DNA from 4 places in the Aquitalea sp. FG25 genome. Region 2 is predicted to be linked to each of the others. Evidence: predicted binding sites of a transcription regulator. Region 2 holds the regulator's gene; each other region holds the start of a gene.

Region 1 (7,416 bases), on a different contig from region 2:
CAGCGACTGCGCGCCTGACTGTGACAAGGCCAGCAACAAGGCATCTACCGAACAATCCAGCAATAGTTGCCGCCCTATGCTGTCCGGCGTGTGCCGGGCCAGCGCCAGCAGTTCGGCTATCTGCCCGCACAGGGTATGGTGGCTGGCTGGCGACAGGCAGACCGCCGCCGTTTGCAGCCAGTGCGCTGGCAAATCATGCCCAAACAGTTGCTGATGACGCTGCGCCAACACCTGCTGCTCCAGCACGATGCCATAGATGGTGAAGTCGTCCGGGGTACGCAGGGTAAAGTCGCTGCCGCCCATCGCCACCAGCACGGCAGCGGGCGGTACGCTGCGGCCATGAAAGCGCAGCCGCTCGCCACTGTCCGGTGCCGGGATGCCAAACCAGATGGCACCCTGCCACGGCTGGCATTGCTGAAAGGTTTCCCGTGCCGAATATTCGCGGAACACCTGCAAGCGCCCCAGGCACAGCTCATCCAGCCGCCCGGAAAAGCGGCCACAGGAAATCTGCGCGTACTCCTGCTCCCAACCACTGATGAAGGCGGCCTGATCGGCAGCATCATCCGCCAGCCGGGTAACAATCTGCAGGGACTGGCCATGTGTCAGCGGGTCCATCTGCGGCTCCCTGAAATCGTTGATACACAAGGCATTAGCAAGAAGCACACCAGCTTTGCCGCCGCTTTTTTGCGCCATGGCTATCGTAAATCGGCAAATTCCCTGCCTCGGTGCATGCCAGGCCTGGCCATGCCTCATCACGGTGCCGGAATACCGCCAGAACCGTGCCACCACGCACCGTCAGCAATCATGCGCCAGGCACGACTCTTGCACAGCCCCATCTGCCGGCTACTGCGCCAGCCCGGCAGGCAGCAGCAGGGCCGGTTTTGTTTTCCGATTTCCGATAACGCCCGCCGCCACACCCTGCCTAGCATGCTTGTCAGGCCCCGGAGCTACTGCACCGGGCAGGGAGAAGTGAGTTAAAAAAGAGGAAATGTCATGAGCAACAGCAATCACGGCCTGGCGCGCAAGCTAGGCGGCTGGCAACTATGGGGGATCGCCGTCGGGCTGGTGATCTCGGGTGAATATTTCGGCTGGAGCTATGGCTGGGCGCAGGCCGGTACGCTGGGCTTTCTGCTCAGCTCCATCTTTGTGGCCATCATGTACACGGCCTTCATCTTCAGCTTTACCGAGCTGACCACCGCCATTCCACATGCTGGCGGGCCGTTTGCCTATGCGCGCCGCGCCTTTGGCCCGGTCGGTGGCTTTATTGCCGGCTTTGCCACCTTGTGCGAATTCGTGTTTGCCCCGCCAGCCATCGCACTGGCCATCGGGGCCTATCTGAACGTGCAGTTTCCCGAATTGAGCGCCAAGTGGATTGCCTGTGGCGCCTACATCGTGTTTATGGCGCTGAATATTGTTGGCGTCAGCGTGGCAGCGGCCTTTGAGCTGGTGGTCACCCTGCTGGCCATCTTTGAACTGCTGCTGTTCATGGGCGTGGTGTCGCCGGGCTTTAGCTGGGACAACTTCACCCACCACGGCTGGGCCGGTAGCGACAGCTTCAGCCTGAGCGCCATCGGTGGCATGTTTGCCGCCATTCCGTTTGCCATCTGGTTCTTCCTGGCCATTGAAGGCGCGGCCATGGCTGCTGAAGAAGCCAAGGACCCCAGCCGCACCATTCCGCGCGCTTATGTAGCCGGCATCCTCACCCTGGTGGCACTGGCCATGGGCGTGATGATCATGGCGGGTGGCGCTGGCGACTGGAGCAAGCTGGCCAATATCAACGACCCGCTGCCGCAGGCGATGAAGCTGATCGTAGGCAGCAACAGCGGCTGGCTGCACATGCTGGTATGGCTGGGCCTGCTGGGGCTGATTGCCAGCTTCCACGGCATCATCATGGGTTATTCGCGCCAGATCTTTGCCCTGGCCCGTGCCGGTTATCTGCCGCCGATGCTGGCGGTGATCCACCCGCGCTTCAAAACCCCACACCGCGCCATCATCGTGGGCGGCCTGGTTGGCATTGCCGCCATTTTCAGTGACGACCTGATCCAGATTGCCGGTCAGCCGCTGACCGCCAACATCGTCACCCTGTCGGTATTCGGTGCCATCGTGATGTACATCGTGTCCATGCTGGCGCTGTTCAAGCTGCGCCGCAGCGAACCCACCCTGGCCCGCCCGTTCAGCGCCCCGGCCTATCCGCTGCTGCCGGGCCTGGCGCTGGCCTGCGCCGTGGTCTGCCTGGTGGCAATGATCTGGTACAACCAGCTGCTGGCGCTGATTTTTGCCGGCAGCCTGGCCGTGGCTTATGCCTACTACCTGCTCACCCACCGTCAGCGCGCAGCCGCCGCCAGCGATGTGCTGCTGGAAGGCAGTGATGCCGCACGTCTGAAACCGGCTGTGGCCAGCAGCAAATAACAGAAAGGCGGGGTGTGTGCGGCACACCCCGGCAAGCCATGTCCTACGCCATTACCATCGGCCCGCGCCGTTACCGTTTCGATGATCTGAAAACCCTGCTGGCCCGCGCTACGCCTCTGCGTTCGGGCGACCAGCTGGCCGGGATTGCCGCCAGCAGCGCCGAGGAGCGCGTGGCCGCCCAGATGTGTTTGGCCGACGTACCGCTGCGTACCTTTCTGAACGAAGTACTGATTCCCTACGAGCAGGATGAAATCACCCGGCTGATCATTGACAGCCACGATGGCGCGGCCTTTGCTGCCATCAGCCACCTGACAGTGGGCGGTCTGCGTGACTGGCTGCTGTCCGATGCCGCCAGCAGTCATGCACTGGCCGCCGTCGCCCCCGGCCTGACGCCGGAAATGGTGTCCGCCGTCAGCAAGCTGATGCGTAATCAGGACTTGGTATGGGTGGCCAGCAAATGCCGGGTGATCACCCGTTTTCGCAACACCCAGGGTCTGCCCGGCCACATGGGCGTGCGCTTGCAACCCAACCATCCCACCGACGACGCGCGCGGCATTGCCGCCGCCATGCTGGACGGCCTGCTATACGGCGCGGGCGATGCGGTGATCGGCATCAACCCGGCCAGCGACAGCCCGGAAGCCATCCACACCATGCTGGCGATGATGGACGAAGTGCGTCAGCGCTATGCCATCCCCACCCAAAGCTGCGTGCTGACCCATGTCACCAGCACGCTGGAGCTGATCCAGCGTGGCGCGCCGGTAGATCTGGTATTCCAGTCGATTGCCGGTACCGAAAAAGCCAACAGCGGCTTCGGCATCAATCTGGCGGTGCTGGGCGAGGCGCAGCAAGCGGCGCAACAACTGCGTCGCGGCACGGTGGGCGACAACGTGATGTATTTTGAAACCGGCCAGGGCAGCGCGCTGTCGGCCAATGCCCACTGGGGAGTGGATCAGCAAACCTGCGAAGTACGCGCCTATGCCGTGGCGCGGCATTTTTCACCCTTGCTGGTGAATACCGTGGTGGGCTTCATCGGCCCGGAATACCTGTACAACGGCAAGCAGATTATCCGCGCCGGGCTGGAAGACCATTTCTGCGGCAAGCTCTTGGGCCTGCCCATGGGTTGCGACATCTGCTACACCAATCACGCCGAAGCCGACCAGGACGATATGGACAGCCTGCTCACCCTCTTGGGCACAGCTGGCATCCACTTCATCATCGGCGTGCCGGGGGCCGACGACATCATGCTGGGTTACCAGAGCACGTCGTTTCACGATGCGCTCTACCTGCGCCAGTTACTCGGCTTGAAGCGCGCACCGGAATTTGAAGACTGGCTGGAGAGCATGGCCATTACCCGTGCCGGCAAGCTGCAGGCACAGGACCGCCAGCACGCCCTGTTGCAACTGATGGAGACCTTGTAATGAATGCGCCCCTCACCCACAGCAGTTTCAGCCCGATTACCGAAGACAGCTGGCAGGACCTGGCCAGCCACACCGTGGCACGCGTTGCGCTGGGCCGGGTGGGTGCCAGCCTGCCCACCCGCGAGACCCTGCGCTTTGCCCTGGCCCACGCCCAGGCGCGTGATGCCGTGCATACCGCGCTGGAGCAGGAGGCGCTGCTGCATGGCTTGCAAGCCATGCAACTAACCACGCTGCAAGTACGCAGCGCCGCCCCCAGTCGCGCGGCTTACCTGCAACGCCCGGACCTGGGCCGTCGCCTGCACCCGGACAGCCGCGCCAGCCTGTTGGAGTCTGGCACCCCGCCCTGCGAGGTACTGTTCGTGATTGGCGACGGGCTGTCGGCCCGCGCCGTGGCCAGCCATGCCCTGCCCTTGATTGCCGCCACCCTGCCCTATTTGCACGAGCAGGGCTTGCGCGTGGGGCCGGTGGTGATCGCCAGCGAAGCGCGGGTGGCACTGGCCGATGAAGTGGGTGAATGCCTGCAGGCGGCGATGGTGGTGATGCTGATTGGCGAACGCCCCGGCCTCAGCTCGCCGGACAGTTTAGGGGTGTATCTCACCAGCGCACCGCGCAGTGGGCGCATGGATTCCGAGCGCAACTGCATTTCCAATGTGCGCCCGCAAGGCCTGCCCTACGCCTTGGCCGCCTACAAGCTGGCCTGGCTGATCCGCGCCGGGCGCGGCAGTGGCACCGGCGTGGCGCTCAAGGATGGCAGCGCTGCAGAGGCAGCGTGGTTGCAACTGCAAAGCCAGCTGGCACTAGCTGCCAACTGAAACCACCCCTTATCAAACCTGGCACCAGCCACAGTGACGGGCCTTGGCCAAGATCAGCTACCCGCTTTTGTAAGTCACACTCAAGGCAGCACCAGGCCGCTGCCGTATCAATCCAGCAGCAACTGCCGCATGGCTTCTTCATCCAGCGGCATGGACAGGCCAAAACCCTGAAACTGGCTGCACGCCATCTCCTGCAGCAGCTGCAACTGGGCCGGGGTTTCCACCCCCTCGGCCACCACTTCCTTGCCCAGATTACGCCCCAGCGTCACCATGGCGCTCACCACCATGCGCTGCTGCGCATTACTTTCCACCCCGGCCACCAGGCTGCGGTCTATCTTGATGATGTCCAGCGGAAAGCGCACCAGATACCCCAAAGAAGAGTAACCGGTACCAAAATCATCCATCGCCAGTTGAGCGCCCCAATCTTTCAGTTCCTGCATCTGGCGGATGATGTGTTCGGTATCGCCCAGCAGTAAGGATTCGGTGATTTCCAGCTCCAGCCACTGCGGCGGGAAGTGGCAGTCGGCCAGCACACTGGCCAGCTCGTGGCACAGATGATCACGCTCAAACAGCCGTGGCGACAGATTGACCGCCAGGTTGATGGGGCGGCGGTGCTGCCGGTTGCAGCGGGCAATGGCCTGGCAGGCCTGACGCAAAATAGTCATGGTAAGCGGCTGGATCAGCCCGCACTCTTCAGCCACCGGAATGAAACGGTCCGGGGTAATGTTTCCCAACTGCGCATGCTGCCAGCGCGCCAGCGCCTCCACGCCGACAATCTGCCCGGCACGGTCAAACTTGGGCTGGTAGGCAACAGAAAAACCATCCTGCTCCAGCGCCAGCCGCATTTCCCGCTCCAGGGTAAAGCGTTCATCGGACTGCCGATCCAGCTTGCCGGTGAAAAAGTGCAGATTATCCTTGCCAGCGGCCTTGGCCGCGTACATGGCGATATCGGCATGGCGCAGCAGGGTTTGTTCATCCAGCCCGTCGCGCGGGTAGAGCGCCACGCCCAGGCTGGCGCTGATATTGCAGCTTTGCGCCTGTAACTGCACTGGCTGGCTGGTGCGCAGCCGGATGCGCTCCAGCAAGGTGGCCAGGCCGGCTTCGCTGTCCAGATCGTTCAGAATCAGTACAAACTCGTCCCCGCCCAGCCGTGCCACGGTATCCAGCTTGCGGATGCTGCCGGCAATGCGCTCGGCCACAATTTTCAGCAATTGGTCGCCAGCGGCATGTCCCAGGTTGTCATTGATGAACTTGAAATTGTCCAGATCGATAAACACCACCGCCAGCCGGCTTTGCATCCGCGCGGCGCGGGCCACGGACTGTTTTAGGCGGTCGTACAGCAAGGCGCGGTTGGGCAGGCCGGTCAGGGCATCAAAATTGGCCTGTTGTTCCAGTTGCTGCTGGTAGTGTTTGCGCTCGGAAATGTCTTGCACCGTTCCTTCGTAATACAGGAAACGGCCCTGTTCCGAAGACACCACATGCGCGTTTTCCGATATCCAGATGCGCTTGCCATCCTTGCGGTAAACCTCGGACTCAAAGTTAACCACCTCCCCCACCGTCGCCATCAGGTGCAAAAAGGCCTCGCGCCGACCTACTTCCACATACAGCTGGCAGCTGATGTCGGACAGATTGAGAATCAGCTCCTCCGGCGAGGCATAACCGTACAGCCGCGCCAGCGCCGGATTGGCCGCCAGGTAGCGCCCGGTCTTGCTGCTCTGGAATATCCCTTCCTGTGCATGCTCGAAAATGGTGCGATAACGCATTTCCGCCTGCGCCAGCGCACGAATGGTGCGCTGCTGGCTGGTGACATCCATCACAAAGCCCTCCAGCACCATGCAGCCATCCTCACCGGAAGCCACGCCGCTTTCCCGCACATGGCGTATCTGCCCGCCAGCGGTACGGATGCGGTATTCCAGCTCAAAACGGCCATTGCCACGCAAGCTGCTGGCCAGCATGTCGGCCACCACGGCACGGTCATCCTTGTGAATCACCCCCATCCAGCCGGCATCACTCGCCATCAGCACTGCAGCAGAATAGCCGGACAAGGCCAGGCAGCCACGACTGACAAACTGCATGCGCCGTGCCGGATCATCCCGGCCACGGTAGGCCATTCCATCCAGATGATGAATCAGGTTTTCCAGTGCACTCGGCTGAAATGCCGACAAGGCGAGCGGCGGATTGGGACGAGAAATCTGGGTGCTTGGCGTCAAGGCAGTGCCACCTGTCAGTCTTTGGATAACAGGCTGTGATGCAGCAATAAACATGCCCGTTTTTCGTGCCAGGGGATCACGGCAGGGGGCTGCGTCTTTACATGAGCAAGCATTCCGCCACCCAGGTGAATACGGTAGCATGCGCCATGCAGGCACCAACTTGCCCAGTGTCCGGTGCCAACTTCTGCAACCCGGCTGCGCTTGCGCAGTTTCGCTCTATCCCGGAGACCCATGCGGGCCATTGTTATTCTCAGCACTCTTCTGCTGCTTGGCGGCTGCAGCAATCTGCTGCAAAGCAGCCGGGACTTTATGCAATCCCTGAACAAGGCCTTGTCAGGCCCGCAGGCCAGCGCCACTACCACCGCCACCGCCAGCAAGCCGCCAATTGCGCCCGCCACCAACTGTTACGTCAGGAAATACCTGATCGGCTGGGGCCAGGAATACAAGGAAGCCAGCGGTAGCGCCTTTGTCAGCAGCTACAGCATTACCACCGACCAGGGCCAGCTGCATGTGGACGACGCGGCGGTCTACCATGACATCATGCTCAGCAAGGGCAAAGAAATCCCC
Region 2 (7,416 bases):
AGGCGCGGCACCAAGGCCTCGTCCAGCCCCTCACTGTCGTCACTGGCACCACGGAAGAAGCCACGGAACAGGTTGTAACGCTCCTCCCGCACCGAGCGGATTCGGCGCAGCACCCGGTTCAACGGCACCCCCAGCACCATCAGCGCCTGCGAAGCCAGCATCAGGCTGCCTTCCATCACCTCGGCCACCACCTCGTCGGCCCCGGCCTTGCGCAGCTGATCGATATCGCTATCGTCCACGGTGCGCACAATCACCGGCAGGTCCGGCCTGGCCGACTGCACGGTATGCAAAATGCGCAAGGCGGCGTGGGTATCGGCAAAGGTCACCACCACCACCTTGGCCCGCATCAGTCCACCGGCCACCAGTACTTCTTTCTTGCCCGCATCGCCAAACACCACCGGGTCACCGGCCTCACCAGCCTCGCGCACCCGTTCCGGGTCCATGTCCAGGGCAAAGAAAGGGATGTCTTCGGTTTCCATCAACCGGGCCAGCGCCTGGCCGCTGCGTCCGTAGCCACAAATCAGCACGTGGTCGGACTTACCCATGCTCTCCACCATCAGGTGGTGCAGACTGAAGGCCTGCATCATCCAGTCCTGCTTCACCAGACGACGGGTGATGGCTTCGCCGTGCATGATCATGAACGGGGCGACCAGCATGGACAGTAAAATAGCGGCAATGGCGGCCTGCTCGGTACTTTCGGCAATCAGCCCCAGGTTGCCGGACAGCGCCAGCAGCACAAAGCCAAACTCACCGCCCTGCGCCAGCGCCAGACCTGCGCGCATGGAATGGTTGGGCTGATGCCGCAGCAGACGGCCCAGCACAAACACAATGCCCAGCTTGGCCACCAACAACAGGCCCAGCATCAGTGCTACCTCACCAAACCGCTCAAACAGCACCGACAGCTGCAGGCGCATCCCCACGGTGACAAAAAAGAAGCCCAGCAGGATGTCGCGGAAGGGCTTGATGTCCTCTTCCACCTGATAACGGTATTCGGTCTCGGAAATCAGCATGCCGGCCACAAACGCCCCCAGCGCCAGCGACAGGCCGGACAGCTCGGTCAACCAGGCCACACCCAGGGTGATCAGCAGCACATTGATCATGAACAGCTCACCCGAGCGCTGGCGCGCCACCAGATGGAACCAGGGCCGCACCAGACGCTGACCAAAGAACAGCAGCAGGGCCATCACCACCACCACTTTCACCGCTGCCAGCCCCAGATCCATCCATAAGGTCTCGCTACCACCGGCAAAGGCCGGCAGCAGGATCAGCAGCGGCACCACGGCAATGTCCTGAAACAACAGCACGCCGATGGCCAGCTGACCATGCTGCAGGTTGAGCTCCAGCCGCTCGGTCAGCAATTTACTGACAATGGCGGTGGACGACATGGCCAGCGCACCGCCCACGGCAAAACCTGACAAGGCAGAACCGGTCAGCCAGCCCATTACCAGGGCAATCAGCGACAGCGTCACCACCACCTGTGCCAATCCCAAGCCAAATACCAGATGCCGCATCGCCCGCAGCTTGGGCAAGGAAAACTCCAGACCAATGGAGAACATCATGAACACGATGCCGATTTCACCGAGAAACTGCGTCTCTTCCCCCTCGGGAATCAGGCTGGCCACACCAGGACCGGCCAAGAAACCCACCACCAGATAGCCCAGCATAGGCGGGACGCGCAGGCTGCGGCACAAGGTAACGGACAACACGGCCGCCAGCAGAACCAGCACAATCGGGGCAAGCGAATGCATGAGCGCAACAATCTCCTGTGTAAACGCGGGAAAATCAACATGACGGTAACATCAGTTACCTGCAAAGATGAGCTGCCAGCAGCAAGCAGACAGCATAAAGCATGACCCGGACGCGGGCAAAAGCCATCCGGAGACGGCGCACTAAATCAGACACCAAGCAAAAGATGCACCAGCTTCTGCCTCAAGCGATTATAACCTTTGATATACTTTCCCCTATGGAAAAAGCTCAAACAAGCTCCCGGCTCGATCTGGCGCGTGAAGTGCTGCAGACCGAGGCGGATGCAATTCTGGCCCTGTCCCGTCGACTGAATGGCGATTTTCTACGCGCTGTCGATGCCATTCTGGCCTGCACCGGCCGCATCGTCGTTACCGGCATGGGCAAATCCGGCCATGTAGGCCGCAAGATTGCCGCCACCCTGGCCAGCACCGGCAGCCCGGCCTTTTTTGTCCATCCGGCAGAAGCCGCTCACGGCGATCTGGGCATGATTACCGCGCAAGACGTGGTGATTGCGCTGTCCAACTCCGGCGAATCGGGCGAAGTGGTTGCCCTGCTGCCCGCACTCAAGCGCAAGGGGCTGGTGCTGATCGGCATGACGGGTAATCCTGCATCCTCGCTGGGCCGCGAAGCCGACATCCTGCTGGATACCCAGGTGGAAAAAGAAGCCTGCCCGCTGGGCCTGGCCCCCACCACCAGCACCACGGTGCAGATTGCCCTGGGCGACGCCCTGGCCGTCACCCTGCTGGATGCGCGCCAGTTTGGCCCGGAAGACTTTGCCCTGTCCCACCCCGGTGGCAGCCTGGGGCGTCGCCTGCTGGTCCATGTCAAAGACCTGATGCACAGCGGCGACGAGCTGCCGCGCGTCTTGCCCGGCACACCGCTGAAAGATGCGCTGCTGGAAATGTCGCACCAGCGACTGGGCATGGTAGCCATTGCCACGGCAGACAATGCCATCAAGGGCATCTATACCGATGGCGACCTGCGCCGTACGCTGGAACATTCCGGCAATATCTACGATCTGATCATCGATCAGGTGATGAGCCCCGCCCCGCAAACCATCCTGCACAGCAAGCTGGCTACCGAAGCGGTTCATCTGATGGAGCAGCGTCGCATCACCAGCCTCTTGGTGGTGGATGCCGACGGCAAACTGGCCGGTGCCATCCACATGCACGACCTGCTCAAGGCCGGCGTCGTCTAGCCGCCAACAAGGAAGCCCATGCAAGCCATCACCGAACAAGCCCGCAAGATCAAACTGCTGATCATGGACGTGGACGGCGTCCTGACCGACGGCCGTATCTACTACAACGCCCAGGGCGAAGAGAGCAAATCCTTCTACGTGCAGGACGGCCTTGGCCTGAAACTGCTGCAATCCACCGGCGTACGCCTGGCCATCATCTCCGGACGCGCCGACCGCTGCGTAGAGCATCGTGCCCAGGCACTGGGCATCGACTTCTACTTCGGCGGCATCCACAACAAGCAAGAAGCCCTGAACCAACTGCTGGAACAAGCCGCCGTCAATCTGGAAGAATGCGCCTTCATCGGCGATGACCTCATCGATCTGCCGGTACTGCGCCGCGTCGGCCTGGCCGTGGCCGTGCCGGCCGCCCCCACCCTGGTGCGCCAGCACGCGCACTATGTCACCGGTTTTCCCGGCGGGCAGGGCGCAGTGCGCGAACTGGCCGAGCTCATCATGCAGGCACAGGGCAGCTTTGACGCCATCCTGGCCCGGTACATGGCATGATCCGTTCGCACCGTCTGTTTCCCATCCTGCTGGTGCTGATTACCGGCCTGCTCACCGTCTGGCTGGACGCCGTGTCACGCTGGCAGCCCAACAAACGCGAACTTGACCCCAACAAGCCGGAAGTGGTGGCCGAAAACGTCATGGCCACCCGCTTCGACCCCAAGGGAATGCTGCAGGAGAAGCTGATTGCCAGCCGCATGTGGCAATACCCTGACCGCACCGAATCGTATTTCGAAGCACCAGACCTGCAAAGCTACAAGAACGGCGCACTGGCCTATCACGCCATCGGCGAGAGCGGTCGGTTCAACAGCAAAACCAAACAGGTGCTGTTCGACAAGAAAGTCACACTGATCCAGCCTGCCACCAGCACGCAGCAGGAAACCCGTGTACTCAGCAGCAATATGCGTATCGACACCGTACGCCATATCGCCCAGTCTGCAGCCCTCACCCACTTCTACTACGGCAAGTCGACCGGCAGCGCCGTCGGCTTCATCTACGAACAGCAGGCCGGCCAGTTGCAACTGCTGTCCAATGCAAAGGTCACTTATGAAAAATAACTGCCGCCGCTTCATCCGACTGGCCTGGCTGGCGCTAGGCCTGTGCGCTCTCCAGACTGCCCATGCGGAAAAGGCTGACCGCGATAAACCCATCGAAATCAGCGCTGACCGAGGTAATCTCGATCAGCTCAAGGGCGTCACGGTATGGCAAGGCAATGTCATCATCATTCAGGGGACACTCAAGCTGAATGCCGACCGCGCCACCGTCACTCAGGACAAGCAGGGTAACCAGACCATGCAAGCCACTGGCCGCCAGGTGGTCTTCCGCCAGAAAATGGACGGCAAAAACGAGTGGATCGAAGGCCAGGCCAACCAGCTGGACTACAACACCGTCACCCACGCCGCAGTACTGACCGGCAACGCCCGCGTCAAACGCGGCAACGACCTGGTCATCGGCAATGTGATTACCTACAACACCGAAACCGAGATGTATGACGTCAGCAGCGGAGCCAGCAGCAATGGTGGCCGCGTCACCGCCATCATCCAGCCCAAGCCCAGGGACAACAGCCCTGCCGCCAAAAAAACCGACGGAAGTGCGCAATGACTGGCCCCAGCATCCTTAAAGTGGAGCGGCTGAAAAAGCGCTTCAAAAAACGTACGGTGGTCAAAGACGTCGCCTTGCAGATTCAGAGCGGCGAAGTCGTCGGTTTGCTTGGCCCCAACGGTGCCGGCAAAACCACCAGCTTTTACATGATTGTCGGGCTGATCGGTGCCGATGAAGGTGAAATCACGCTGGATGGCAGCAGCATCACCCACCTGCCCATCCATCAGCGCGCCCGCCTTGGCCTTGGCTACCTGCCGCAAGAAGCCTCCATCTTCCGCAAGATGACGGTGGAAGAAAACATCACCGCCGTACTGGAAATTGCCGGTTACAAAGGAGACATGCTGGAGCAGGAGCTCAGCCTGCTGCTGGATGACCTCAACATCGCCCACCTGCGGGAAAGCAATGCGCTATCTCTGTCCGGTGGCGAGCGCCGCCGGGTGGAAATTGCCCGGGTACTGGCCACCCGTCCGCGCTTCATCCTGCTGGATGAACCCTTTGCCGGCGTTGACCCGATCGCCGTCATCGACATCCAGAAAATCATCACCTTCCTGCAACAGCGTGGCATCGGCGTACTGATCACCGACCACAACGTCCGGGAAACCCTGCGTATCTGCGACCGGGCTTACATCATCAGCGATGGCTCGGTACTGGCATCCGGCGAACCGGAAGAACTGGTCAACAACGAGAAAGTGCGCCAGGTGTACCTGGGCGAGCACTTCCACCTGTAAACCATGAAACAATCATTACAGCTCCGGGTTTCACAGCAACTCACCCTCACCCCGCAACTGCAACAGTCAATCAAGCTGCTGCAGCTGTCCACGCTCGACCTGCAAACCGAGGTAGAACGCTTCCTGCTGGACAACCCCATGCTGGAACGCGGCGATGACCTGCCCGCGCAAGAAGGCCCCGCCACCGAATCCGCTAGCAGCAACGAAGAATCAACCACGCCAGCATCGGACAGCAGCGACAATGACAGCCACAACGAAAGCAGCGGCGAGCTGACCGACTGGGGCAGCGGCAGCCGACGCAACGACGGTGACGATGAGTTCGACCCCATGCTGAATGTCCCCTGCCCGGTCAGCCTGCGCGAACACCTGCTGGCCCAGCTGGGAGAGCTGACGCTGCCCACCAGGGATCAGGCCATCGTGCAGCTGCTGATTGAAGAACTGGACGACAACGGTTTTCTCACCATCGACCTGGAAGAACTGGCCAGTAATCTGCCACTAGAACTGGAGCTGGAAAGCGACGAACTGATGGTTGGCCTGCGCCTGCTGCAGCAATTCGACCCAGCAGGCATTGCCGCGCGCAGCCTGGCCGAATCACTGAGTCTGCAGCTGGCACGCCTGCCACAGCAAGAGCCTGGCCATGCCCTGGCACGCAAGATCGTGGCAGAACACCTTAGTTTGCTCGGCAATCGGGACTACACCCGCCTCAAACGCATACTGGGTGCAGATGACGAAGCCATCCGTCAGGCCCAGCAATTGATTTCCCGGCTAACGCCCCACCCCGCTGCCGGTTTTGGCGGTGAAGATGTGCACTATGTCATTCCCGATGTCACCGTACGCAAGCGCAAGGGCCACTGGGTGGCAGAACTCAACAACGGAGCCGTACCGCGACTACGCGTCAATCAGCTGTACGCCCAGATGCTGTCGGAAAACCGCAGTACGGCAGGTGAACTGACCGGTCGCCTGCAAGAAGCGAAGTGGCTGGTCAAGAACATCCAGCAACGATTTGACACCATTCTGAAAGTGTCAGAAGCTATAGTCGAAAGGCAACAAGCGTTCTTTGAACACGGTGAAGTGGCCATGCGCCCGCTCATCCTGCGCGACATCGCAGACGAGCTGGGATTGCATGAATCCACAGTGTCACGCGTCACCACCCAGAAATACCTGCTCTGCCCGCGCGGCCTGTTCGAACTGAAATACTTTTTCGGCAGTGCACTGGAAACCGACAGCGGCGGCGAATGCTCAGCCACAGCCATCAAGGCCCATATCCGTCGCATGATCGATGGCGAGAACACCGCCAAGCCACTTTCGGACAGCGCCATTGCCGACGAACTGGGCAAGCAAGGGATACAGGTTGCAAGACGCACCGTTGCGAAGTATCGTGAAGCTATGCAGATACCGCCGGTCAATCTGCGCAAGGCACTGTAAAGCGTGTCTTGAAGAATATCCGCTCGCCCGGCCGACCCGACCGGGCAGTCAACACAAGAAGGAGTTAGGGTATGAACCTCAAAGTAACCGGTCTCCACCTCGAAGTAACCCCGGCAATCCGTGAATTTCTGGAAAGCAAGCTGGAACGTATCACCCGCCACGTCGATCACGTGATCGACGTCACCGTCACCCTGTCGGTGGACAAGCTGGTGCAGAAAGCAGAAGTCAACGTTCACCTTTCCGGCAAGGATATCCACGTAGAAGCCACCGACTCCGACATGTACGCTGCCATCGATGCGCTGATGGACAAGCTGGATCGACAGGTACTCAAGCACAAGGAAAAACAGAGCGAACATCGCGTAACGCCGCAAGTTCAGCCGGAAGCATCCCTGTAATCACCTGACCTACGATGCGGGAACCCAACGGGTTCCCGTTTTTATTTGCACGGAGCCTTTTTCATTTTGCTGAAGGCAACGTAGAATTGGCCAGTTTTTGTCGCCGTGTGCATACATTCCTATGAGCCTGATTGGCAAAATCCTGACACAGGACCACATTCTTCCGGACCTGGATGTCGCCAGCAAGAAACGTGTCTTCGAGCAGGTGGGCCTCCTTATCGAAAATACCCACGGCATTGCGCGCAGTGAAATTTTCGACTGCCTGTTCGCCAGGGAAAAA
Region 3 (7,416 bases), on a different contig from region 2:
TCCGGTGACAGGATGGCAGTGTCGATTTCACCCGGCGCAATGGCATTGGCGCGGATGCCGTGCGGGCCGAACTCATGCGCCAGCTCGCGCGTCAGCGCCGCCAACCCGGCCTTGGAAGCGGCATAAGCCACCCCGGCAAACGGGTGCACGCGCGAACCGGCGATGGAGGTGACGTTGACAATGGAGCCCTGCGCTTTTTTCAGTTCGTCAAACAGCCCGCGCGCCAGCAAGGCGGTGGACACCAGGTTCACATTCAGCACCCGGCTCCAGACGTCGACATCGCTGGCCAGAATGCCCAGCCGCTCACCCTGCGGCCCCTTGGGCGAGATGCCGGCATTGTTTACCAGTGCGTGCAGTTCGCCATTTGGCAGGCGGCTTTTCACTTCGGCAATCAGCGCGTCCAGGCAAGAGAGGTCGGACAAATCGGCCTGCACATGGCTTTGCCGCGCCGACGGCCACAGGCAGGCCTCGGAAAACGGCTGGCGCGACACGGTGAAAATCTGCCAGCCGTGTTCCTGAAACAGCTTGACCGTGGCATGACCAATGCCGCGACTGGCGCCAGTCAACAGCATGTAGCGCGTGGGGTGGGACATGAAGGCACTCCTGTAGCAAGGGCAGAAGCGGCAAGCACCGTCAGCCCTATCCTGGTCAGTCGAATTTATGATGCATCATATTTGCTGCATTTCAATCTGGCAAGTGCAGTGCTACCATGCGGCTTTGCCGTCACTTGCCCCCTCTTCCCATGGACTACCAACTGGACACACTGGAACACGACAATCTGGGCAGCACGGTGTACCAGCTGCTATGCCATGCGCTGATTCAAGGCCGCTTGCAGCCGGGAGCACGGCTGAAAATCCGCGATCTGGCCGAACAACTGGGCACCAGCGTCACCCCGGTGCGCGATGCCATCTTGCGGCTGGTGCAGGAACAGGCGCTGACCATGCAGTCGCCACGCGACATCCGCGTACCCCACATGACGGTGGCGCGTTATCTGGAAATCCGTGCCATCCGTATCCGGCTGGAGGGGCTGGCTGCCGAAACTGCCGCGCACAAGGCAGACCACAGCGCCCTTGCCAGACTGGAAGACATCATCCGTCGCAATGCCCTAGCCATGACCGCGCAGGACATTGCCCTGGGCTGCGAACTAAACCAGCAGTTTCACTTTGCCCTGGTGGAGATTGCCGGCCTGCCCTTCCTGCAGGGCATCCTCTACCGCATCTGGCTGCAGATGGGGCCGCTGATTGCTGCGGTGTATCAGCAAGGCGGCAGCGACATGATCGACTACCACTACCCGGTGCTGGCTGCCATCCGTCAGCATGACGGCCCGGCGGCAGCGGCGGCCATTGGCGACGACATCCTGCATGGCGGGCATAGCATCCTGCTTCATCTGCAAGCCCAAGCAGCAGCATAAGGACGGATTTCCGTACCGCAAAATACGGCAAGCCGACGATTACCCACACAGGCCGATAAAACATCCTTGTTTTTCAATGGCTTGAAAAATCAAATCCAGGCATGGCTTTTGCAATACAGGCGGCACCTGTATTACGGAAAGCTGCTGCCATGACCTTCAAACTGCTGCTCAGCCTGATCTGCTCCTCCTTGCTGGCCCGTCAACTGGGCAGCAATCCGCTGGCCGCAATCGACACCCTGTCCTTGCCTGCCGTGCTACTGCTGATGACGGTGGGCAATGCCGCCACCTACCTGCTGGTACGACTGCTGTTTCTCAAGCTGTCACCGCAGCACTGACACTCCGCACCAGCTCGTCCACCCGCTTCGCACCCCGTGCGCTACACACAGAACAAGGCCCGGCATTGCCGGGCCTTGTTCTTCACGCTTCAGCCTTATGCGGGCAGGCTGGCCGCATCTGGCCTACACCATAAAGTAGATCAGCGCCGCCTCGCCAAATACACCCACCACCGTTCCCACCAGTACCGAATGCGAGGCATGCAGCGCATAAGTCTGGTTACGCACGGCAAACATCGATGCCGCAATGGCGGTAGGCACGGCACCAACAATCAAGGCCTGGCGGGCAAAGTCCGCATCCACACCAAACAGCAGGATGCCGATAAACATCAACACCGGCTGCAGGAAGTTCTTCATCGCCACATTACCCACCACGTGGCCGTTGAAGCTGGGCTTCTCGCCACAGAACATCAGGCCCAGCGCCAGCAGCGATACCCCGCCAGCCGCCTTGGCCAGCATGTCCACACTTTCCTGTACCGCAGCAGGCAGATGCAGGTGATTGAAACTAAGAATCACCCCCAGGATAGGCAGCCAGACAATCTGGTTGGACAGGGTTTTCACCAGGCTTTGCTTGAGCATGGTCACCACACCGTCATCGGCACCGGCATCCGACATCTCGCCGCAGCGGCACAGCACAATGGTGAGCGGCAGAATGACAAAGCTGGTGATCAGATTGCCAATCAGCACGGCGATGAAACCCTGCGGGCCACATACCTGTTGCAGAATGGGCGCGCCAAAATAGGCCATATCCGGAAAGGTGCACACCAGGGCCTGGATGGCGCTGCTTTTTAACCCCTGCCGATAGTAGTAACGCCCAGCCAGCAAGGCGATAACATAGGTGCCAACAAAGCCGAAGGCCATGCACAAAATGAATGGCAGGTTCTGGATACGCTCTGGCGGCGTTTTCAGAGCGCCAATAAACAGCGAACACGGCAAGGCATAGCGCATCACCAGCGTCGCCATCACCCCCACATCCGCCTGGCGGAAATAGCCGCGCTGGCCACCAAACCAGCCCAGCATCATCAACAGCACCACTGGCAGCAGTGCTGTGCTCATGGTTCCCCACATGGTCTTGCTCCTCATCTCTGTATGTAATGATTGTCTCGATAGTGCAGAGCAAGCCCCGTGCCACGACAAAACACACCCATCCCTTTGTTTTTATTGACAAATATTAAGCAGGCCAGCTGGCAAGTGCGGATAGCCGCGAATCCGCCCGCCACAAAGTACGGAAATCCGTACTTTTTCAAATCACCCAGCCCAGCCTCCCCGGCCTTGCCGCGCGACAGCATTTCCGTCCATTCGGCCATGGCAAATGGACGGAATTCCGACGCTACAGCGCCGCCATTTCAAGCAGAAATCAGATTTTTCCTTTGATTTCAATGGGATGGATATTTCCAGCGCCATGGCACGCTCCTTGCAAAGACCCTGCCAACGGACAGGCCATTACGCCCGCAGCATCAGGCAGGCGAATGCGCACAAGCACAGCAAAGGAAATCCCATGAGTGAAACCATCCGCATCAGCATCGATGGCAAGGTGGTGGACGCAGAGCCCGGCAACTCCATCCTGCACACCCGCCTGCAAGGCGAAGAAGCGCTGACCGCCAATATTGGCTGCATGGGCCAGGGCGTGTGCGGCTCCTGCCGCTGCCTGGTCCGCAAGGCGGGTGAGCGCGGTGCCGAAACCCGCCTGGCTTGCGAAACCGTGGTGGAAGACGGCATGCAGGTCAGCTTTATCGACTACTACCTGCCCGATCATGTGCACCGCTACCGGCCGCACGACTTGCGCGACGGCTGGCAGGCGCTGCCGCAACTGCAGCAAACCTTCCCGGAAATCTCCCAGTGTCGGCACTGCAGCGGCTGCGACCGCGCCTGTCCGCGCCATATCCCGGTGCAGCAAGGCATTGCCCTGGCCAATAGTGGCCAGTTGCAAGCAGCAGCAGCGCTGTTTGATGCCTGCATCATGTGCAATCTGTGCACCCTGGCCTGCCCGGAAAACATCCGCCCCAATCATGTCGGCCTATACCTGCGGCGCGCCCAAGCCATCCAGAACCTGCGTCCGGGCGATCTGCTACGTCGGCTGGAACAACAAGCGCGTGGCGAAATGGCCATCAACACCCAGGCAGGCAACACAAGGAGCGAAGCATGAGCAGCGCCATTCCCTATCTGCAGGCCCTGGCCAATCTGCAAGCGCACGACACACCTCCACTGCGCCCGGCTGATTTATCCCGCACCGCCTTGCTGGCCCAGTACCATCCCGACAATGCCGACAATGCCAGCACCCTGCTACACATTGGCCCCAGCCGTGGCCAGCCCTGCCACCCACGCCTGGCCGCCCTGCTACAAAGCAATGCGCTGATCGACGGCTTTGACCTGGCCGGTGCCGAACAACGCAGCACCGACGTACTGGTAATAGGCGGTGGCGGTGCTGGCTCAGCTGCCGCCCTGACTGCCGCCCGCAGCGGTGCCGACGTAATGCTGGCCAGCAAGCTGCGCCTGGGCGACAGCAATACCGTGATGGCTGAAGGCGGCATCCAGGCAGCACTGGCGGCCAGCGACAGCCCGCAGCAACACTACGACGACGCCATGCGCGGCGGTCACAACTGTGCCAACCCGCAATTGCTGGCACAAATGGCCAGCGATGCCCCCGGCGTCATCCGCTGGTTGATCGAACTGGGCATGCATTTTGACCTGGACGAGCCGCAGGAAGATGGCGGCAGGCTACGTTACAAGCAGGCGGGCGGCTGCAGCCAGCCGCGCATTCTGTGCTATCGCGATTACACCGGGCTGGAAATGATGCGCGTGCTGCGCGAAACCGTGGAGCTGGAACCGGCCATCACCCTGCTCAACCGCTGCCCGGTGGTAGAGCTGCTATCACACGAGGACGGCAGCTGTGCCGGTGCGGTGTTGTACGACCTGGAATACCAGCGCTTCATCGTGGTATCCGCCCGCCAGACCATTCTGGCCACCGGCGGCTGCGGTCGGCTGCATCTGCAGGACTTCCCCACCTCCAACCACTACGGCGCCACCGCAGACGGGCTGGTACTGGCCTACCGTCTTGGTGCCGGCTTGCGTGACATGGACGCCTTCCAGTACCACCCCACCGGCGTGGCCTGGCCACAGCGCCTGCGTGGCGGGCTGATTTCCGAAGCCGCCCGTTCCGGCGGCGCGCTGCTGGTAAACGGGCTGGGCGAACGCTTTATCGACGAACTGGCCCCGCGCGACATCGTCACCGCCGCCATTCTGCGCGAATGTGCCGCCGGACGCGGCATCGAACGCGATGGACAGTCAGGCGTGTTTCTCGATACCCGCGCACTGGGGCCGGCGCTGGCGCAGCGCCTGCCTGCCTTGCAGCACCTGGCCGACAAATGCGGCATCGACCCCAGCCGCGAACCCATGCTGATCTACCCCACCCTGCACTATCAGAACGGCGGCGTCATCATCGACGGCAACGGCCAGACCGAGGTGCCCGGCCTGCTATGTGCCGGGGAAATTACCGGCGGCATTCATGGCCGCAACCGGCTGATGGGCAATGCCCTGCTGGACATCCTGGCCTTTGGCCGCCGCGCCGGTCGCCAAGCCGCCCGCCAGGCACAGGCTGCCCGTCACAAATCCACCCTGCCACCGCAACGTGGCGGCATCGAACACGTCTACCGCTGGCAACGCCAGCTAGCCCTGGCCGGGCTGGACAGCAGCCAGCAAGCCCCGCTGCTGTATCCCGGCAAAGCCCGGCTCCAGCTGTACCGCCCCGCCGGACTGCGCGTCTAGGAGAACAACATCATGGAAAAACTCAATCAGGTTCTGCTCAACCCCGCAGTACAGGTGGGCCCCAACCTTGACGCCTGGCTGCAGGCAGGCGGCAGTCTTGGCCTGCAAGCCGCACTCAAGGCCCCCACCACCATCATCCGCCAGATTGCCGATGCCGATCTGCGCGGTATGGGCGGCGCCGGCTTCCCCGCCTGGCGCAAATGGGAAGCCACCGCCAATGCCGTGGGCGACAACAAATATGTGGTGTGCAATGGCAACGAGGACGAACCGGGCACCTTCAAGGACCGCACCTTGCTCAGCGCCTCGCCGCACCAGGTGGTGGAAGGCGCGCTGATTGCCGCACTGGCGGTGCGCGCTGCCTGCGTCATCTTTTATATCAATCCGCATCAGGGCCAGAGCCTACAGCACATGCAACTGGCAGTCAGCCAGTGGCAGGACAGCCCCTGGCTGGACAAATTGACCACGGCCTTGGGCCATCCCCTGGCCATCAAGGTGGTGGCCAGCTCTGGCCGCTATATCGGCGGCGAGGAAACCGCCGTGGTGGCCTCGCTGGAAGCTGGCTTTCCCTTCCCGCGCAAAAAGCCGCCCTTCCCGGCAGAGCAAGGCATCAACGGCCAGCCCACCCTGATCAACAATGTGGAAACCCTGGCCAATGTCAGCCACATTCTGCGCCACGGGGCCGACTGGTACCGCGCACTGGGCGTGGGCAAAGCCGGTGGCACCAAGCTGTACTCGCTGTCCGGCGACGTACTACGCCCCGGCCTGTATGAGCTACCGATGGGTACCAGCCTGCAGGAACTGGTGTTCCACTACGGCGGCGGCATGCTGCAGGGCAAGGCCTTCAAGGCGGTGTTTACCGGCGGGCCGTCCAACACCCTGCTTACCGCCCGCGATCTGGACGTGGCGCTGGATTTTGACTCGGTCTGGCTGCGCCACTCCCGGCTGGGCACCGGCGCGATGATCGTCATCTCCGAAGGCAGCAGCATCATCCGCAAGGTGGCCGAGTACATCGACTTCTTTGCCAAAGGCTCCTGCGGACAATGCCCGTCCTGCAAATGCGGCACGTTTCAGCTGGCACGCCTGTTGGACCGCATTGACGGTGGCCGCCACAGCGCAGCAGACCTGGATGCCCTGCAGCACCTGTGTCAGATCCTGCCCGGCAGCGGACGCTGCGGCCTGATCGACGGCGCCGTTACCGTGGTGAAAAGCTCCTTTCACACCTTCCCGCAGGAATACGGACTGCCAATACCGGCAGATGCCTGAGCCCGGCCCCGGCAGCCAAGCGCTGCCGGCTACGCACCACAATCACGACAGGAATATGCCCATGCGCCAACAAACCATCGCCGGCAGCACCCCGGCACTGCGCTTTCTGCTAGAGCACCAGGTAAATTTCAGCTGCCACGCCTACCACTACGAAGAACACGGCGGCACCGCCACCCCGGCGCGCGAACTGAATGTGGACGAACACAGCGTCATCAAAACCCTGCTGTTTGAAGATCAGGACGGCCTGCCGCTGGTGGTGCTGATGCATGGCGACCGCAAAGTCTCCACCAAGGAACTGGCCCGCCAGCTGCCCTGCAAAAAAGTGCAGGCCTGCAAACCGGACGTAGCCAACCGGCACTCCGGCTATCTGGTAGGCGGCACCAGCCCCTTCGCCACCCGCACACCAATGCCGGTGTATATGGAAGCCAGCATCCTGCAATTGCAACAGGTATTCATCAACGGCGGCCGCCGTGGCCTGCAAGTAGCCATGTCACCAGTAGACATTGGCCGCCTGCTGCAAGCGCGCTGCGTGGAAGTGGCACTGGAGAAGTAAGCAGTCAGACGGGGCGGCAGGCAACAAGATTGCCGCCGCCACGGGGAAACACGCGCAGGGCCTTTGCCAGGCAAAGGCCCTGTTTTCACAGC
Region 4 (7,416 bases), on a different contig from region 2:
GAAGTTGGCTTCCTGTAATTCCAGATTGATGAACTCGCCGCTACCCAGCGCAGTGGGAACTTCGCGCTCCACCGTGGCACCACCGGCAATACGTCCCACACTTAATTGGTTGATCTGCGCCTTGCTGCCGCCAGCTGCCGCACCGGCACCACCAACCAATACATTACCCTGGGCCATGCCGTAAATCTGCCCATCCGCACCTTTTAGCGGCGACAGCAGCAAGGTGCCTCCACGCAGACTCTTGGCATCGCCTATCGACGATACCGTCACATCCAGCGCCTGGCCTTTGCGCGCAAACGGCGGCAAGGTGGCGGTCAGGCTGACCGCAGCCACGTTTTTAGGGTCAACCTTGGTGCCCGGCGGAATCTGCACCCCCAGCTGGGTCAGCATATTGGACAGGGACTGGCCGGTAAACGGCGAGGATGTCACCTTGTCACCACTGCCATCCAACCCCACCACCAGGCCGTAACCCAGCAATTGGTTGGAACGCACACCGGCGATATTGGTAATGTCTTTCAGCCGCTCGGCCGCCAGCACCTGCGCCCCCAACATCAGGCAAGTCAGTGCAAGCAGGAATTTTTTCATGATGTAATCCAGTCCGGGCTGTCAGATGGGAATGATGCTGAGGAAGAACTTGGCCAGCCAGCCCGGTTCGTTGTACAGGCGGTTATTGCCCTTGGTTTCCTGTTCGATACGGGCGTCAGCCACCTTGAGCGAGGACACCGAACGATCAGCCGCAATATCTCGCGGGTTCACCACACCGGACAGGCGAATGGACTCAGTATCACCATTGATGCGGACAACTTTTTCTCCGCTGATGATGAGATTGCCATTGGACAGCACTTCAATCACCGTCACGGTAATAGAGCTGACAAAGGTGGTGGCCACCTGATTGGTGCCCTTGCCGGTATTATTAGCCGAACCACTGCCATTGAAAGATGCGCCCAGGCCCTTGGTAAGGCTGCCGGGAATGAATGGCAGCTGCATGCCGCTGGAAATGCTGTCGGTCAGCGCAGAAGAGCGTGTGGCCGTGGTCTGTTCCGATTGCGAGGTCGAGGACTTTTCCTGGATGTTGATGGTGAGCGTATCGCCCACCAGCGAGGGCATCTTGTCCTCGAACATGGCACGATAACTGCCGGACTGGAAAATGGAACCATTGGCAGGCAAGGTGGTGGCCTGCGGCTGCGGCCTTGCCGTCATCGGCAGGGTAACCAGAGGGGGCTCTTGCGCTGCACAGCCGGCCAGCACGGCCACCAGGCCCAGCATTATCCATTTCAGCATGTTCATCTTGCCCCTCCTCCTAGCTCGCGTACCGGTTTGAAACGCGATTCTAGCCCTTAATTGCTCCCGGCAAAACTGCGGGACAATGCCGACAGGGCATTGCCGACACGGTTGCCGGGCATTATCTGCCTTACATCTGCGTCAGTTTTTGCAGCATCTGGTCGGCGGTGGTAATGGCCTTGGAATTCATTTCAAAAGACCGCTGTGCGGTAATCATGTTGACCAGTTCTTCGGTCACATTCACGTTAGAGCCTTCCAGAAAACCTTGCATCACCACGCCACGGCTGTCGGTGCCCGGGTCACCATCTTGCGGATCGCCAGAGGATGCGCTTTGCAGATAAAGGTTGTTACCCACACTCTCCAGACCTTGCGGGTTGATGAAGGTGGTGAGCTGGATGGTACCTGCCGTTTGCGGTGCCGGATTATTGGGCAGGAAGTACTGCACCACGCCGGCATTGGACACGGTGATCTGGGTTGCAGTGCCAGGGATATTGATATTGGGATTCAACTGATAGCCATCAGAGGTGACGATATCACCGCTGGAATTTCGTTTGAACTCACCATCGCGGGTATAGGCGGTGGTGCCATCCGGACGCTGGATGCGGAAGAAGCCATCACCGGTAATGGCCCAATCCAGCGGCTGGCTGCTTTGCGTCATATTGCCCTGGGTGAAGTTCTTGGCGGTTGCCACAGCGGTGGCACCGGTGCCCACTTGCAGGCCGGTCGGGGTGGTGCTGCCATCAGCCAGTTGGGCGCCAGGCTGGCGCAGGGTCTGGTAGTAGAGGTCTTCGAACACAGCACGCCCGCGCTTGAAACCGACGGTATTGACGTTGGCCAGGTTGTTGGAGATCACATCCAGATTGAACTGGCTGGAGTCCATCCCGGTTTTGGCAACATAAAGCGCACGCATCATGGCGGTGTTTCCTCAGTATTCTTGTTGGTATTCGGTTTGGCGTAATGCAGATCAGCCCATGGCCAGCAACTGGGTGGCTTTCTGGTCGTTCTGGTCAGCATTGGTCATCAGTTTGATGTTCATGTCGTACTGACGACCATGGGAAATCATCTGCACCAGGCTTTCCACCGCATTGACATTGCTGGCTTCCAGCGTTTCCGGCACCAGCTTGACATTGGTATCGGCGGTAGCCGTGTCGCCATTATTCATGCGAAACAAGCCGTCCGGGCCTTTGTAGACTTCCTTGTTACCCGGATTGACCAGCTTGATCTGCCCCAAGAGCTGCGGTGTGCGGTCCTTGCCGTTTTGCGGTACACCCACCACCGAGCCATCCTGACCCAGTTGCACCTGGTAGCCGGTAGGAATGGTAATGGGGCCGCCATCACCGGTGATGGGTAGGCCACTGCGCGTACGCATCATGCCATTGGCATCCAGCACATAGCCGCCATCGCGGGTATAGGCTTCGCTACCATCCGATGCCTGCACGGCAAAGAAACCGGGCGAACCCAGGGCAAAGTCGCTAGGGCTGCCGGTGTGCATCAGGCTACCCTGGCTCATGTCATGGCCGATGGTATTGTCGACCACATAGGTACGGGTTGGGGCACCCGGCCCGACTACCGGCAAGGCGCGAAAAGAGGCCAGATCAGCCTTGAAGGCATTGGTATTGGCATTGGACAGATTATTGGCCGTGGTGGCTTGCTGCAAATCGATATGCTTGGCGCCGGTCATGGCCAGGTACAGCATCTTATCCATTGTTTCCCCGCTTCTTCAGACTGTTATGGCTGTGATCAATTACAGATTGATGATGGTCTGCATCAAGGTGTCTTCGGTCTTGATGGTCTGGGCATTGGCCTGATAGAAGCGCTGTGCCGTAATCATGTTGACCAACTCAGCCGTCAGGTCGACGTTGGAATCCTCCAGTGCCTGTGACTGCACGGTACCGGAATTGCCCGAGCCCGGCGCATTGTAGGCCGGCACACCGGATGCCAGCGTCTGCTGCCAGCGGTTGCCGCCTTCATTCTGCAAGCCTTGCGAGTTGGTGAAGGTGGCCAGGGCCACCTGCCCGATGATTTTGTTCTGGCCATTGGAAAAGCTGGCCATGATGTTGCCGTGGGTGTCGATATTCATGCTGCTCAAAGTACCTGGCGCATAGCCATCAACCGTTTCGGTTGGGGTACCGGAAGCCTGGGCCACCTGGGTGGAGCCCGTGTAATCAATGCTCAGGGTAACCGGCGAGGAAGAACCGTTTACCGGAGTGGGGCTGAAAGTGACACTGAACGGCGTGGTGTTGGTCAAATTACCGGACGTATCGTAATTCATGGTGTAGGTATTGGGCGTGGTAGCCGGATTACCATCCACATAGGCCGTTACTGTCCACGGCGTGCCGGTGGTTGTTGCCGTTCCCTTGACGTAATACAGGGTCAGATTGTGCTGATTGCCCAGGCTGTCGTACACCTGCGCTGCATTGGACCAGTTAAAGGTATTGGTATTGGTCGGATTCAGCGGGGTGACAGTAGGCGTGGCCAGACGTGAATCGACGTTAACCCCCATGGTGACCTTGGTGGTGGCTGCCGGCGAAATCAGGTTGGTTTGCAGTTTCAGGTCGGTAACCGGGCCTTGGGTTACCACGCCGTTATTGGCCATCCAGCCTTGCAGGCGGTCATTGCCATTGACGATGTAACCATCCTTGTCCACCTGGAACTGGCCGTTACGAGTGTAAGCCAGCGAACCAGTGGTGGAGGTGGGGTTCTGCCGCATGATGAAAAAGCCGTTGTTGTTGATGGCCAGGTCCAGGCTGCGGCCAGTGGGCGTGATGTTGCCGGCACTGAAAGACTGGGTCACCGCATTCACTTGCGAGCCGATACCGGCACTGGTATTGGCCACACCGTAAAAGCTGGTGGAGAACAGATCGCTGAACTCGGTGCGCGAACTCTTGAAACCCACTGTGCTGGCATTGGACACGTTATTGCCAATGGTATCCAGCTGCGAGGATGCCGAATTCAGACCACTCAGACCTTGTTGAAAACCCATGTTGCTACTCCCCGAAACCTGATTGCACTAATGACCTGGATTTAAGACAACTGCGCCACATTGGCCAAGCCGACGCTGGTACCGTCCTTCATGATCAGCTGCGGCGAACCACTGGCCCAGCTGACTGCCGTCACCGCCTGGTTGGCGTAAGGTGTGGCGGTAACTGCCGTGGTACTGGCGCTGGTGGCCTTGGCGCTGAAGGTGTACTTACCACTGGGCAACGACTTGCCATCGGCATCCGTGCCATCCCAGTTGAAAGAGTTCAGGCCGCTGCTGGGGCTCTTTACCGTGAGGGTGTCCACCACGTTGCCATTGGCGTCGGCAATACTGACGGTGTAGTCGGTGGCTGCGCCGCTAAGGCTTACCGCACCCTGTACCGAGCTGCCGCTGGTCATATTGAGCGCATTGCCCGGCACCAGCGCCTGCTTGCCAATCATGGAAGCCGCCATCAGCGACTGATTGGCTGCCTGCGACTGCACCAGGCTCTGCATGGCAGTATTCAGGGTCTGCATGCCGGACACCTGGCTGATCTGCGCCATCTGGCTGGTGATCTGGCTGTTGTCCATCGGATTCATGGGGTCCTGTGCCTGCAGCTGGGTTACCAGCAGCTTCAGGAAGCGGTCTTGAATGCCCTGCGCACTGGTGTCGGTGTTGGCATTGGTCGAGCCGGTACCGCTGGAATTGCCATTCAATATTGCATACGGATTGGACGACGAGGAATTAACCGAGCTGGTCATGGCACTGGCCTTTCATCACTGGCCTAGCTGCAGGGTCTTCTGCAGCAGGCTCTTGGCGGTATTCATCATTTCCACGTTGGTCTGATACGAGCGCGAAGCGGAAATCATGTCGGACATTTCCTCGACCGGATTGACATTGGGCATGTTGACATAGCCCTTCTCGTCCGCCAGAGGATTACTGGGGTCATACTTCAGGCGCGGTGGCGTCTGGTCTTCCACGATGGAAGTCACGCGCACGCCAGCCACCTGCGGCTGCGATGCATTCACCGGCAATGCGGTAAACACCACATGGCGACCCTTATAGGGCTGACCGGTGGAGCTGGTGGCACTTTCCGCGTTGGCGATATTGCTGGCCACCACGTTAAGCCGCATGGATTGTGCCGTCAGCGCAGAACCGGAAATGGCGAAGATATTGGCTAGCGACATGCTTACTGACCTCCGGTGATGGCGCTGTTCAAGCTGGAAATGCGTTTGCTCAGAAAGGTCAGTGTGGACTGATACTGCAGCGCGTTATCGGCAAAGGCCGCACGCTCCACATCCATATCCACCGTGTTACCGTCCAGGCTTTGCTGCACGGCATTGCGATACTGCACCGAGGGTTTGCCGGCAGCGCCAGCAGCATCGCCCGGCAAATGACGGGCATCGGTTACATTCATCGCCAGCTTGCTCTGACCACCCTGTGCCGACTGCAATGCCTGCTTGAAATCAAAATCCACAGCCTTGTAATTGGGGGTGTCGGCGTTGGCGATATTGCTGGCAATGACTTCCTGGCGGTAAGCGCGCAAATTGAGCGCCCGCTGCTGAAAATCAAATTCCTTGCCAATCTTGTCCAACATGACCGTTTCTCCCTGAATGCGTCCCGATCTTTAGCAGGAATCATGCCAGCCATAGAAAAATCCGTAGATGCCTGATTTTATTGACTGGCACACACGCAAAGCGGCACCCATCACCAGGCCTGAACGTACAGAGCGGCAAGTTTTGCCGCTGAGCGCTACCGGCTGCCGCCACCGGCAAAAACAAGGCCGCCGACACCGGATGGCATCGGTGGCCTGGTCTGACCGTGAACAAAGGGCACACTACGTGCCCTGGCGCTGTCTCAGTTCCCACGCACCTCAAAATCGTGCGTGATATCGGCAGTCTTGCCCAGCATGATGGAAGCCGAGCAGTATTTTTCCGCCGACAGCTTGATGGCACGCTCCACCACCTCGGGCTTGAGATCACGCCCGGTTACCACAAAATGGAAATGAATCTTGGTGAACACCTTGGGTTCGGTATCAGCGCGTTCGGCTTCCATTTCCACCCAGCAGTCGGTCACGTGCTGGCGCGACTTTTTCAGGATGGAAATCACGTCATAGCTGGTACAACCTGCCGTGCCCAGCAGCAGCAGCTCCATCGGGCGCGGCCCCAGATTGCGGCCGCCGCCTTCCGGCGCACCATCCATCACCACGGCATGACCACTGCCGCTCTCGCCCATGAAACACACGCCATCCACCCATTTCAGCCTTGCTTTCACTGCCTGTCCCTTCCTGTTTTGTTGCGCGCCGATGCGCCAGATCGCCACAGACTATCATTCTCGATTTGGGCAGACAAAGATTAGCCGGTAAAATGGAAAGATTGCCCTGTTATAAAGCCATCATGCTGGTACTTGGAATCGAATCATCGTGCGACGAAACCGGCGTTGCACTGTACGACCTCACGGCGGGCCTTGTTGCCCACCAACTGCATACACAAATGGCCATGCACGCCGAATACGGTGGCGTAGTACCCGAATTGGCCAGCCGCGACCATATCCGCCGTGTCATTCCACTCACCGAAGCCTGTCTGGCCGATGCCGGCAAAACCCTGGCCGATGTGGATGCGATTGCCTTCACCCAGGGTCCTGGCCTTGGCGGCGCGCTGCTGGTGGGGGCCAGTGTGGCCAATGCGCTGGCTTTTGGGCTGAACATTCCGGTGATTGGCGTACATCACCTGGAAGGCCATCTACTGTCACCCTTGCTGGCCGATCCACGCCCGGAATTTCCCTTCATTGCCCTGCTGGTTTCCGGCGGCCACACCCAGCTGATGGCCGTGCGCGGCATCGGCCAGTATGAAGTGCTGGGCGAAACCCTGGATGACGCTGCTGGCGAGGCCTTCGACAAGACGGCAAAACTGCTGGGCCTGCCCTACCCCGGTGGCCCACTGCTGTCCCAACTGGCCGAGCAAGGCGACCCGACACGCTTCAACCTGCCACGCCCGATGCTGCATAGCGACAACCTGGACATGAGCTTCTCCGGCCTGAAGACTGCCGTGCTGACACTGAGCAAGCAGGTGGAAGCCGAACACGGCCAGATCGATGAACAGACGCGCAAAGACATCTGCCGCGCCTTTCAGGAGGCCATTGTTGACGTACTGGTCAGCAAATCGCTCAAGGCCCTC

What was found. Region 2 encodes sigma-54, which starts transcription at its own class of promoters, with help from an activator protein. Its sites were predicted from a motif close to CTGGCACGCTTCATGCTT; they were not measured.
Region 1: a site for sigma-54 is predicted at 718-735, ahead of eat (ethanolamine permease). Genes of this name have one in related genera too.
Region 3: a site for sigma-54 is predicted at 3,146-3,163, ahead of ACODR9_RS00935 (4Fe-4S dicluster domain-containing protein). Genes of this name have one in related genera too.
Region 4: a site for sigma-54 is predicted at 5,869-5,886, ahead of flgB (flagellar basal body rod protein FlgB). Genes of this name have one in related genera too.

The regions. Positions count from the first base shown of each region.
Region 1 is NZ_JBMDJV010000014.1:693-8,108, reverse strand. Features, by position in the region: gene ACODR9_RS13475 (helix-turn-helix domain-containing protein) at 1-615, opposite strand, end outside; gene eat (ethanolamine permease) at 994-2,409, shown strand; gene ACODR9_RS13465 (ethanolamine ammonia-lyase subunit EutB) at 2,448-3,827, shown strand; gene eutC (ethanolamine ammonia-lyase subunit EutC) at 3,827-4,639, shown strand; gene ACODR9_RS13455 (putative bifunctional diguanylate cyclase/phosphodiesterase) at 4,747-6,849, opposite strand; gene ACODR9_RS13450 (hypothetical protein) at 7,081-7,416, shown strand, end outside.
Region 2 is NZ_JBMDJV010000023.1:30,195-37,610, reverse strand. Features, by position in the region: gene ACODR9_RS18550 (monovalent cation:proton antiporter family protein) at 1-1,748, opposite strand, end outside; gene ACODR9_RS18545 (KpsF/GutQ family sugar-phosphate isomerase) at 1,964-2,944, shown strand; gene ACODR9_RS18540 (KdsC family phosphatase) at 2,963-3,487, shown strand; gene lptC (LPS export ABC transporter periplasmic protein LptC) at 3,484-4,044, shown strand; gene lptA (lipopolysaccharide transport periplasmic protein LptA) at 4,034-4,588, shown strand; gene lptB (LPS export ABC transporter ATP-binding protein) at 4,585-5,316, shown strand; gene ACODR9_RS18520 (RNA polymerase factor sigma-54) at 5,320-6,741, shown strand; gene hpf (ribosome hibernation-promoting factor, HPF/YfiA family) at 6,813-7,136, shown strand; gene ptsN (PTS IIA-like nitrogen regulatory protein PtsN) at 7,258-7,416, shown strand, end outside.
Region 3 is NZ_JBMDJV010000001.1:204,498-211,913, reverse strand. Features, by position in the region: gene ACODR9_RS00960 (SDR family NAD(P)-dependent oxidoreductase) at 1-593, opposite strand, end outside; gene ACODR9_RS00955 (GntR family transcriptional regulator) at 743-1,411, shown strand; gene ACODR9_RS00950 (hypothetical protein) at 1,561-1,746, shown strand; gene ACODR9_RS00945 (AEC family transporter) at 1,870-2,799, opposite strand; gene ACODR9_RS00940 (hypothetical protein) at 2,823-3,050, opposite strand; gene ACODR9_RS00935 (4Fe-4S dicluster domain-containing protein) at 3,242-3,889, shown strand; gene ACODR9_RS00930 (FAD-dependent oxidoreductase) at 3,886-5,508, shown strand; gene ACODR9_RS00925 (complex I 51 kDa subunit family protein) at 5,521-6,771, shown strand; gene ACODR9_RS00920 (aminoacyl-tRNA deacylase) at 6,833-7,324, shown strand; gene ACODR9_RS00915 (ammonium transporter) at 7,410-7,416, opposite strand, start outside.
Region 4 is NZ_JBMDJV010000010.1:81,538-88,953, reverse strand. Features, by position in the region: gene ACODR9_RS10855 (flagellar basal body P-ring protein FlgI) at 1-585, opposite strand, end outside; gene ACODR9_RS10850 (flagellar basal body L-ring protein FlgH) at 607-1,287, opposite strand; gene flgG (flagellar basal-body rod protein FlgG) at 1,412-2,194, opposite strand; gene ACODR9_RS10840 (flagellar basal body rod protein FlgF) at 2,246-2,986, opposite strand; gene flgE (flagellar hook protein FlgE) at 3,026-4,264, opposite strand; gene ACODR9_RS10830 (flagellar hook assembly protein FlgD) at 4,306-5,001, opposite strand; gene flgC (flagellar basal body rod protein FlgC) at 5,017-5,427, opposite strand; gene flgB (flagellar basal body rod protein FlgB) at 5,430-5,837, opposite strand; gene ACODR9_RS10815 (OsmC family protein) at 6,098-6,514, opposite strand; gene tsaD (tRNA (adenosine(37)-N6)-threonylcarbamoyltransferase complex transferase subunit TsaD) at 6,637-7,416, shown strand, end outside.